DNA from 4 places in the Sporosarcina sp. Y838 genome. Region 4 is predicted to be linked to each of the others. Evidence: riboswitches for the same ligand, from Rfam matches in the RefSeq annotation. Region 4 holds a riboswitch; each other region holds the start of a gene.
The links. A riboswitch is a leader RNA that binds a small molecule or an ion and turns the genes downstream of it on or off. The one in region 4 is predicted to bind S-adenosylmethionine.
Positions count from the first base shown of each region.

Region 1 (2,203 bases), on a different contig from region 4:
ATTTTAGCACTCAGTCCGCCATTGTCCTGCACTGACGAAGATGTAGATTTCATTATTGCTGTTGTAAAGAAAGTGTTTAAAGAAAACGAATGATACAAATGGGTAGAGGTGTGTATTCGCCTCTGTTTCCTAATTGTTGGAAAATCCTTAGTTTTTAGATGTTTTCTTTTTAAAAACTGTAGAAACCTGTTTCTCGCTACGGTTTTTCATCCGACGGAAGTTCTCGATATGTTTCCAAATTGCGATGCCGAATAATAATACTGCCGCTATAATGGGCCCGTATCCTTCTGCCCAAACTGCCATCGCGATGAGCGTCACGTACAGCATCAGCACGCCAAACACGAGAAAGTCTGTTACTAGCGCCACGATGACAAATAATGCAAAACCAACGAGTCCAACCTTCCAGTCGATGGCGAGCAGCACGCCAATAATCGTGGCGGTTCCTTTGCCGCCGTTGAACTTCATATAAAACGGGAAGTTGTGCCCAATCACGGTTGCAGTACCCGCGAGGAATAATAGTAAAGCTACAATTTCTCCTGGAAGTCCTGCATTCTCTGCGAAATATCTCACAAATAGGACAGCTACTGCACCTTTACCGATATCGATTGCAGCAACCAGTGCGCCGAATTTTTTCCCGAGAACGATTGTGGCATTCGAAGCACCGGCATTTTTCACCCCGGTTTCTTTTAGGTTAACGCCCGAAATTATCTGTGCGACAACCGATCCATGTAAGCAACCGATGGCATATCCCGAAACTAGTACACTTGTAATCCATAACCACATAACCATTCCTCCAAAACATTGGTAAATTAATTGTAACATTAGAGGTAAACGCAAGGTTCAGAAAAATTATTTAATAATCTCTTGACTTTGTCTCGCGCTATCTACTATACTATGTCACAAGATGGAAAACTGAATGATACAAACTCTTATCAAGAGCGGCGGAGGGAATAGGCCCTGCGATGCCCGGCAACCGACAAGCGACCAGCTTGTAAAGGTGCTACTTCCTACAGATCGGTTCGATGGATCTGAAAGATAAGGGGAGGAAAAAGCGAAAGCGTAACCCTCTTCTTAAGCGAAGGGGGTTATTTTTTATTTCCAAAATACCCCAGCGTCTCCGCAGATCACAATCAATTCCATCTAAAAAACTTTGGAGGTAATGACTTTGACAAAACTTAAACCCGAAACACTTCTTCTACATGGTGGACAAAAACCCGATCCTGTAACAGGTTCTCGTGCAGTTCCAATTCATAGAACTTCATCATTCGTATTTCGTGATACAGAACATGCTCAAAAATTGTTTGGACTGCAAGAAGCAGGCAACATCTATACGCGTATTACAAATCCAACCGTTGCTGTTTTTGAAGAACGTATTGCACTTCTTGAAGGAGGAACGGCGGCAGTTGCGTTATCTTCAGGAATGGCGGCTATTGCATTTTCAATCTTAAATGTCGCAGGCGCAGGTGATGAAATTGTCGCGGCAAGCAATTTGTATGGTGGTACGTATAATTTATTTGCCAATACGCTTCCGCGTTACGGCATCAATGTAAAATTTGTCGATGTAACGGATCCTGAAAACTTCCGCGCAGCGATTACAGATAAAACAAAAGCTTTATTTGCAGAAACAATTGGTAATCCAAGTTTACATGTGCTTGATATTGAAGCGGTTGCGGACATTGCACATGAAAACGGTCTACCACTTCTTATAGACAGTACATTTGCATCTCCATACGGTTCAAATCCAATCGAATTTGGTGCAGATGTCGTGATCCACTCTGCAACGAAATGGATTGGCGGACATGGTACAACAATCGGTGGAGTTGCTGTTGATGCGGGTACGTTTGATTGGACACAAGGACGGTTCCCAGGCTTTACTGAGCCGGATGAATCTTACCATGGCCTTCGTTATGGAATTGACACTGCAGGCGCGGCGTTTGCCACTAAGCTACGTGTGCAATTGTTGCGAGACTTTGGACCTTGCCTGGATCCGGATAGTGCCTTTAACTTCTTACAAGGACTTGAAACATTGCATCTGCGTGTGACAAGACATAATGAAAATGCTATCAAAGTGGCAGAATTCTTGAAACAGCATCCATCTGTTGAATGGGTAACGTATACTGGGAACGAAGATCACCCATCATATGACCTTGCGAAAAAGTACTTGAAAAACGGCTTCGGCTCCATTATCGTTTTCGGTATCAAA
Region 1 covers NZ_JBXCJD010000015.1:28,698-30,900, forward strand. Annotated here, with positions in the region: gene AC1TO4_RS15230 (aminotransferase) at 1-93, shown strand, start outside; gene AC1TO4_RS15235 (glycerol-3-phosphate acyltransferase) at 148-783, opposite strand; SAM riboswitch class I at 927-1,042, shown strand; gene AC1TO4_RS15240 (O-acetylhomoserine aminocarboxypropyltransferase/cysteine synthase family protein) at 1,166-2,203, shown strand, end outside.
Region 1: another riboswitch for S-adenosylmethionine. It lies ahead of AC1TO4_RS15240 (O-acetylhomoserine aminocarboxypropyltransferase/cysteine synthase family protein); the one in region 4 lies ahead of msrA (peptide-methionine (S)-S-oxide reductase MsrA).

Region 2 (2,203 bases), on a different contig from region 4:
AATGTATCAATCGAAATCGATACAGGTTGAGCTACACCGATTGCATAAGCCAACTGGACTTCACAGCGGTCTGCAAGTTCTGCTGCAACGATGTTTTTTGCAACATAACGAGCCGCGTATGAAGCTGAGCGGTCCACTTTTGTAGGATCTTTCCCCGAAAATGCCCCACCGCCATGACGTGCATAACCACCATACGTATCAACAATGATTTTACGACCAGTCAGACCCGCATCTCCTTGAGGTCCACCTATTACAAATCGGCCAGTCGGATTGATGTAGTACTTTGTTTCTTCATCAATTAAATTAGTTGGTACAACTGGATTAATAACGAATTCCTTAATATCACTTTGAATCTGCTCAAGTGTCACTTCAGGATGATGTTGTGCTGAAATAACAATCGTATCAATTCTGACGGGTATATTATTTTCATCATACTCTACAGTCACTTGCGTTTTCCCATCCGGTCTTAGGTACGAAAGTGTTTCATCTTTACGTACTTGTGCAAGTTTAAAGGATAGTTTATGGGCTAAGCTGATTGGTAATGGCATCAGTTCTGGTGTCTCATTACAAGCATAACCAAACATCAAACCTTGGTCGCCTGCTCCAATATCTTCAAGTTCGTCATCTGTCATTAATCCTTCACGCGCTTCAAGTGCTTGGTCAACACCCGCAGCAATATCGGCTGATTGTTCATCGATCGCAGTGAGAACTGCAGACGTTTCCCAATCAAATCCGTATTTCGCTCGAACGTAACCAATGCCTTTAACAGTTTCGCGCACAACTTTTGGAATATCGACATATGTAGTCGTCGTGATTTCACCTGCTACGAGTACCAGTCCTGTAGTGATTGTCGTTTCACATGCTACGCGTGCATTTGGATCTTCCTCCAAAATAGCATCAAGGATAGCATCTGAAATTTGGTCGCACATTTTGTCTGGATGTCCTTCAGTTACCGATTCTGAAGTAAACAGTCGGCGGTTAGTCATGTCTTTTCCTCCTTATATCCTACGAGATTGATACGGTACTCATATGTCCCATGTAGAGTCCTCCCGGATTCAGGAAAGACTACAAGCCACTGCGAGCTCTATACACGAGGATAAAGGGCTAAACAAATTAAAAAGCCCTTCGCTCACGTACTAATACATGAGGAAAGGCATGATTTTAAAAGCACCTTTCACTCTTATCATACAAGGACTGTGCCTTGCTACAGGTTTGGCACCTTTGCGCAGACAAATAAGTCATTGCAGGTTGCCGGGTTTCATTGGGCCTGACCCCTCCACCAGCTCGGGATAAGAGTATCCGTTCAACTATATATGCTACGAAAAAACTTGTTCCCTGTCAAATTTCTTTGCCGATTTTACAACTAATTGCTTGAGATTTTGATTAATATAGATTATTATTCTTAATGTGTTATACTATTTAAGAAATGTGATGACATGACACCCAATTATATGGGACTATGAGTAAAGGACGGTACATAATTATGATTACAGCAAAGATTAGCGACGATCTAAATAACCTTCTTTCCGGTGAAAATATAAAAATTCAACTTTCAGTACCACAACTTGTTGAAAAAGCGATATCACGTGGAGAAGCTCAACTGACTTCCGATGGAGCAGTCACGGCTCAAACAGGGAAGTATACAGGTCGTTCCCCTAAAGATAAATATATTGTCGAGGAAGCGTCCTCCAAAGACAAAATCGATTGGGGCAGCGTAAACCGTCCGATTTCATCTGATGTATTTGACTCATTATATAATAAAATGCTTACACACTTAAAAGTTAAAGACGAACTGTTCGTCTTCAAAGGATTCGCTGGTGCAGATCCAGCTTCACGTCTATCCATTCAAGTCGTGAATGAATTTGCTTGGCATAACCTATTCGTCCATCAATTGTTTATTCGCCCGACTGAAGTAGAGCTCTCGAAACACGAAGCGCAATTTACTATCATTTCAGCTCCTTCTTTTAAAGCGGATCCTGCAGTTGACGGTACGAATTCCGAGACGTTCATTATTGTGTCTATGGAAAAACGCATCGTTCTCATTGGTGGTACTGAATATGCTGGTGAAATGAAAAAAGCAATCTTCTCTGTCATGAACTACTTCCTACCTGAGAATGGCATCATGCCGATGCACTGTTCTGCGAACGTCGGCGAAGAAGGCGATGTCGCTTTGTTCTTCGGTCTTTCAGGAACAGGTAAAACA
Region 2 covers NZ_JBXCJD010000023.1:14,057-16,259, reverse strand. Annotated here, with positions in the region: gene metK (methionine adenosyltransferase) at 1-986, opposite strand, end outside; SAM riboswitch class I at 1,178-1,296, opposite strand; gene pckA (phosphoenolpyruvate carboxykinase (ATP)) at 1,484-2,203, shown strand, end outside.
Region 2: another riboswitch for S-adenosylmethionine. It lies ahead of metK (methionine adenosyltransferase); the one in region 4 lies ahead of msrA (peptide-methionine (S)-S-oxide reductase MsrA).

Region 3 (2,203 bases), on a different contig from region 4:
AATCCGAGCAGTTTTTGGACAAATGCAGGTGTGTCACAGGAGAAACGGCTTGTCTTATCGTAGTGAGGAAAGCTAATTATGTATGGTGGTTTTCCGTTGGAGATTGCCTAGTATACGTATTACATCCGGATCTGATTGCGCTGAACCAATTTCAACTCAACCAAAGGCAATTCTTCGAGTGGATTGGTCAGGTGAATACGTTTGAGCAAGCAGTACCATGCTATACGTCAGGAACAAGGGAATTGAGAAAAGGGAACAACCTTATTTTTTTGACGACTGACGGTTTGGTGGAATGCCCAGGCGAACCTTTTTCAAATCCGTCAAATCTTGTTGCTGAGCTGAATGGAAAAAGACTTGATGAAAGCATTTCACAGTTGTTGATGGAAATTGAAAGACAAAATGTACGAGACAGTACAACAATTGTTGCCTGGAGTGTGGAAGTAGAAAAGGAAGGCAGCATCCCGAGCGATTATAGGGGGATGACGGAAGAGATAAAGCAAACGCAGAACGTAGATTGAAAATAGATAAACTCCCGCGTCAGCATGATTGCTAACGCGAGGGTTCATCGTTTTACTTACTCATTTTCTTTTTCTTGCATTTGGGTTCATGCGTTCACGCTTTGGTTTCAGGGAACTCAGTTCAGCAAACTCGCGAGCAATTTCTTCACTCATGTCACCAGGTTTTATTTTTTGGTTTTTCGGTGTCTGCGGTAACGAACGCGCGTTGTTCCCGCCAGTTTTGTTGTCATCTCTCCCCAATTATAACAGCTCCTTTCAATCAGTAAGTACTTTGTTAAGGTGGCTTTATAAGAGGGATTTATCCAATGAAAATTTTTGCAATAGAAAAAGACCTTTTACAATAGGAAGTTAAGTAGTATAATGGAAGTTAATTAAATATTCTTATCAAGAGAAGCAGAGGGAATTGGCCCTGTGATGCTTCAGCAACCTCTGACCTGATCAGGAAGGTGCTACCTCCAACAAGATTAATTCTTGAGAGATAAGAGCTTAGAGCCCAAAAAGAACCCTCTTTTCTTATCATACAGAAAAAAGGGTTTTTTATATTTTAAAAAGGTAGGAAATTATAAGGTTTTACGATGGATTGCCTCGAGTTGCAGGTGCCTACCGCTTTTTTAAAAAATCATACATATAAAATCGAAAAGGGAGAGACGAAAAATGCCAATCAATATACCGAAACAATTACCGGCAGTAGAACTTTTAAAGAAGGAAAAGATATTCGTGATGGATGAAGAACGTGCAACATCCCAAGATATACGTCCTATGACTATTGCAATTCTGAATTTAATGCCTGAGAAAGAAAGAACTGAGTTACAGCTTCTACGATTGCTGGGAAATACACCTTTGCAAGTAAATGTTACATTTTTGAATACAGCAACACATGATTCGAAAAATGTTAGTAAAACACATCTAGATGCATACTATGCGACATTTGAACAAGTAAAACATCGCCGTTTCGATGGCTTGATCATTACCGGTGCACCCATTGAGCATTTGGAATTTGAAGATGTTAACTACTGGAAAGAATTAACGGCAATTATGGAGTGGTCAAAATTAAATGTAACATCAGTTTTACATATTTGTTGGGGAGCTCAAGCAGCTCTTTATCATCATTATGGAATTGGAAAATTTGAATTGCCTAAAAAATGCTCAGGCGTTTTTACACATCGTTTATCCGATCCTACCATCAATCTTTCACGAGGCTTTAATGATGAATTCAGAGCGCCGCATTCACGCTATACGTCTGTCTCAATAGAAGAAATTGAAAATGATCCTCGTTTACTTCTACTCGCCAAGTCTGAAGATGCAGGAGCTTTCATAGTCCTTTCCAAAGACAACAAACATATTATGGTTACAGGTCATTTGGAATATGACGCGGATACACTTGCGGAGGAATATGCACGTGACCTTAAAAGAGGGGTAGACATTGAGATACCACAAAACTATTTTCCGAATGATGATCCCACTAAAGAACCTTTGAACACATGGCGCTCACATACTCATTTGCTTTTCTCAAATTGGCTTAATTATTATGTCTATCAAGAAACGCCTTATGTGTGGGAATAACTGTTTAATGACCTTTTTATCGTATAGTGCATAAGATAATACGACAAAGGGGGAAAAAGTGTGGGGTTGTTTATCAATGAAAAAGGGCATCCGAATGTCTTTAAAAATAATGAGGACATTAA
Region 3 covers NZ_JBXCJD010000005.1:295,032-297,234, reverse strand. Annotated here, with positions in the region: gene AC1TO4_RS09745 (PP2C family serine/threonine-protein phosphatase) at 1-518, shown strand, start outside; gene AC1TO4_RS09740 (hypothetical protein) at 579-758, opposite strand; SAM riboswitch class I at 897-1,003, shown strand; gene metA (homoserine O-acetyltransferase MetA) at 1,173-2,081, shown strand; gene AC1TO4_RS09730 (hypothetical protein) at 2,142-2,203, shown strand, end outside.
Region 3: another riboswitch for S-adenosylmethionine. It lies ahead of metA (homoserine O-acetyltransferase MetA); the one in region 4 lies ahead of msrA (peptide-methionine (S)-S-oxide reductase MsrA).

Region 4 (2,203 bases):
CAGTCCGCTTCGGAAATCAAGGCGAACTGGAAGTTAAGTCAACAGGTAGAAGGTAAAAGGAATAAGATGACCATGTATGTATTAGTTTATATGAATATCGTTTTTTTGCTTGTCTACGCAAGCCTTTGTTATGGTTCTATTCTTTATATTCTGTTTGGAATCATAGGCGGCGCAATCCTAGGAATTACAGAAAGTCCATATTGGTTCTTATTATTCCTATTGCCAATAGCCGCGCTGCCCTTTTTGTATTTCGTGCATACCTTGTGGAAATCTCACTATCCCAACTTTAAAAAGGAATATTTAACAAAACATTCGATTCAAGTGCCCCCAGAGAGATGAGTATTTCCAAGGCAGCCGTTTTGGTAGCCGACGGATTATATTCCTACACACGCCCATCTCTGAATCATGTGGGGACCGCCCAAATATGGTTTCCAACCGCCGATATCCACACCCCACAAAACCGACGCACCGACAGTCACTAAGTCACACAAAACGCTATCCAGAAAAACCGTTAAGAAGTAACAAAGAAACCCTACCAAATTTAAATCGGATAATTTTCTGTAATCCGAAAGTGCCAAGAGCACCTATTTCACTCACTTACTCACCAACTTAAAAGCATTATCGAAACTGAACGGATCTAGTTCTTTCCTCACAACCAATAAAACATTCAAACATCGTATATCTTACTCAATATAGTAAAAAATCACAAAATTATATTTTCAGACATTGACTTATCTAAATGGATAGACTAGTATGAATATCAATTACATAGCTAAAACTCTTATAAAGAGAGGCGGAGGGATTGACCCTGTGAAGCCTCGGCAACCATTGAACAGTGTTCAAACGGTGCCAATTTCAACAGATTTATTATGAATCTGACAGATGAGAGGTTTTGCACGCGATATTTGTTATGCGGCGACCTCTTCTTTTAGGAAGGGGTCGTTTTTATATGGCAGGGGCGTTTATTATAACGAAGAGGGGGATTATGATGACTCAGAAAAAAATTGAATTGGCAACATTTGCGGGTGGGTGTTTTTGGTGTATGGTGCAGCCGTTTGATACGCAACCCGGTATTGAAAAAGTAGTTTCCGGTTATATTGGAGGCGTCACTGAAAATCCGACGTACGAGGAAGTGCGTGCGGGGGTTACGGGACATACGGAAGCGGTTCAAATCACATACGATCCGACTGTCTTTTCATATGAAAAACTAGTAGACCTCTATTGGCAGCAAATTGACCCGACGGATGCAGATGGTCAGTTTGGCAGTCGTGGAACTTCTTACCGCACGGCGATTATTTACCATCATGAGGAACAGCGACAAGTTGCGGAACGCTCAAAAGAGGCGTTAATCCAAAGTGGTCGCTTTGAAAAACCAATTGTTACTGAAATCGTTCAAGCCACAATCTTTTATCCTGCCGAGGACTATCATCAAGACTATTATCAAAAGAACCCAGAAAAATATAAAGTCTTCAAAGAAGAGTCGGGAAGAGCGCCCTTCATTCGCGAGAATTGGAATGGGAAATTGGTAGAGGCGTCACTTAAAAAGTAAATAGTTTTAAAGTATAGTTGACACATCGGAATAGATGGATTATTATGAATATCAATTACATAAACAAAACTCTTATAAAGAGAGGCAGAGGGACTGGCCCTTTGACGCCTCAGCAACCATTGAATTCATTCAAACGGTGCCAATTCCAGCAGATGTCGTTCGTCATCTGACAGATGAGAGGTTTTGCCTACAAACTACGTGTTGCGGCGACCTCTTAGTTCACAAGAGGCCGCTTTTTTATCTTTTTTCAGCAGAAGACTCTCACCTCTATAGGTGGGAGATGAATGTGGTTTTGTTATCCTGTTCAATGGGTGTCCAACCGCCCGCTGAACGAGGAGGAATGAAGTTCAATTCCTCCCTGATAAAGCCTCCGGCGGATGTCACAGATTTTGAAAGGAGTTAATCGAGCAAGCTCGATTCAAAATCTGGACGCAATTACGCCGAGGCGTAATTGATTGCCAATCATCAGATTAGACGTTGTGACCGTCACTCAGAAAAAAAGGAGGATGCGCAATGGTTTTGAAAGTGAATGATGTAGTTAAAATCGATGCGATTACGCAGGCGCTGAAAGGTTTGGATTTTGGAGAGGTACACATTACCATCCATGAAGGACAAATCGTTCAAATCGATCGAACTGAGAAAAAACGGTTCCCA
Region 4 covers NZ_JBXCJD010000002.1:136,373-138,575, reverse strand. Annotated here, with positions in the region: gene AC1TO4_RS03430 (hypothetical protein) at 1-339, shown strand, start outside; SAM riboswitch class I at 779-889, shown strand; gene msrA (peptide-methionine (S)-S-oxide reductase MsrA) at 989-1,549, shown strand; SAM riboswitch class I at 1,619-1,729, shown strand; gene AC1TO4_RS03420 (YezD family protein) at 2,063-2,203, shown strand, end outside.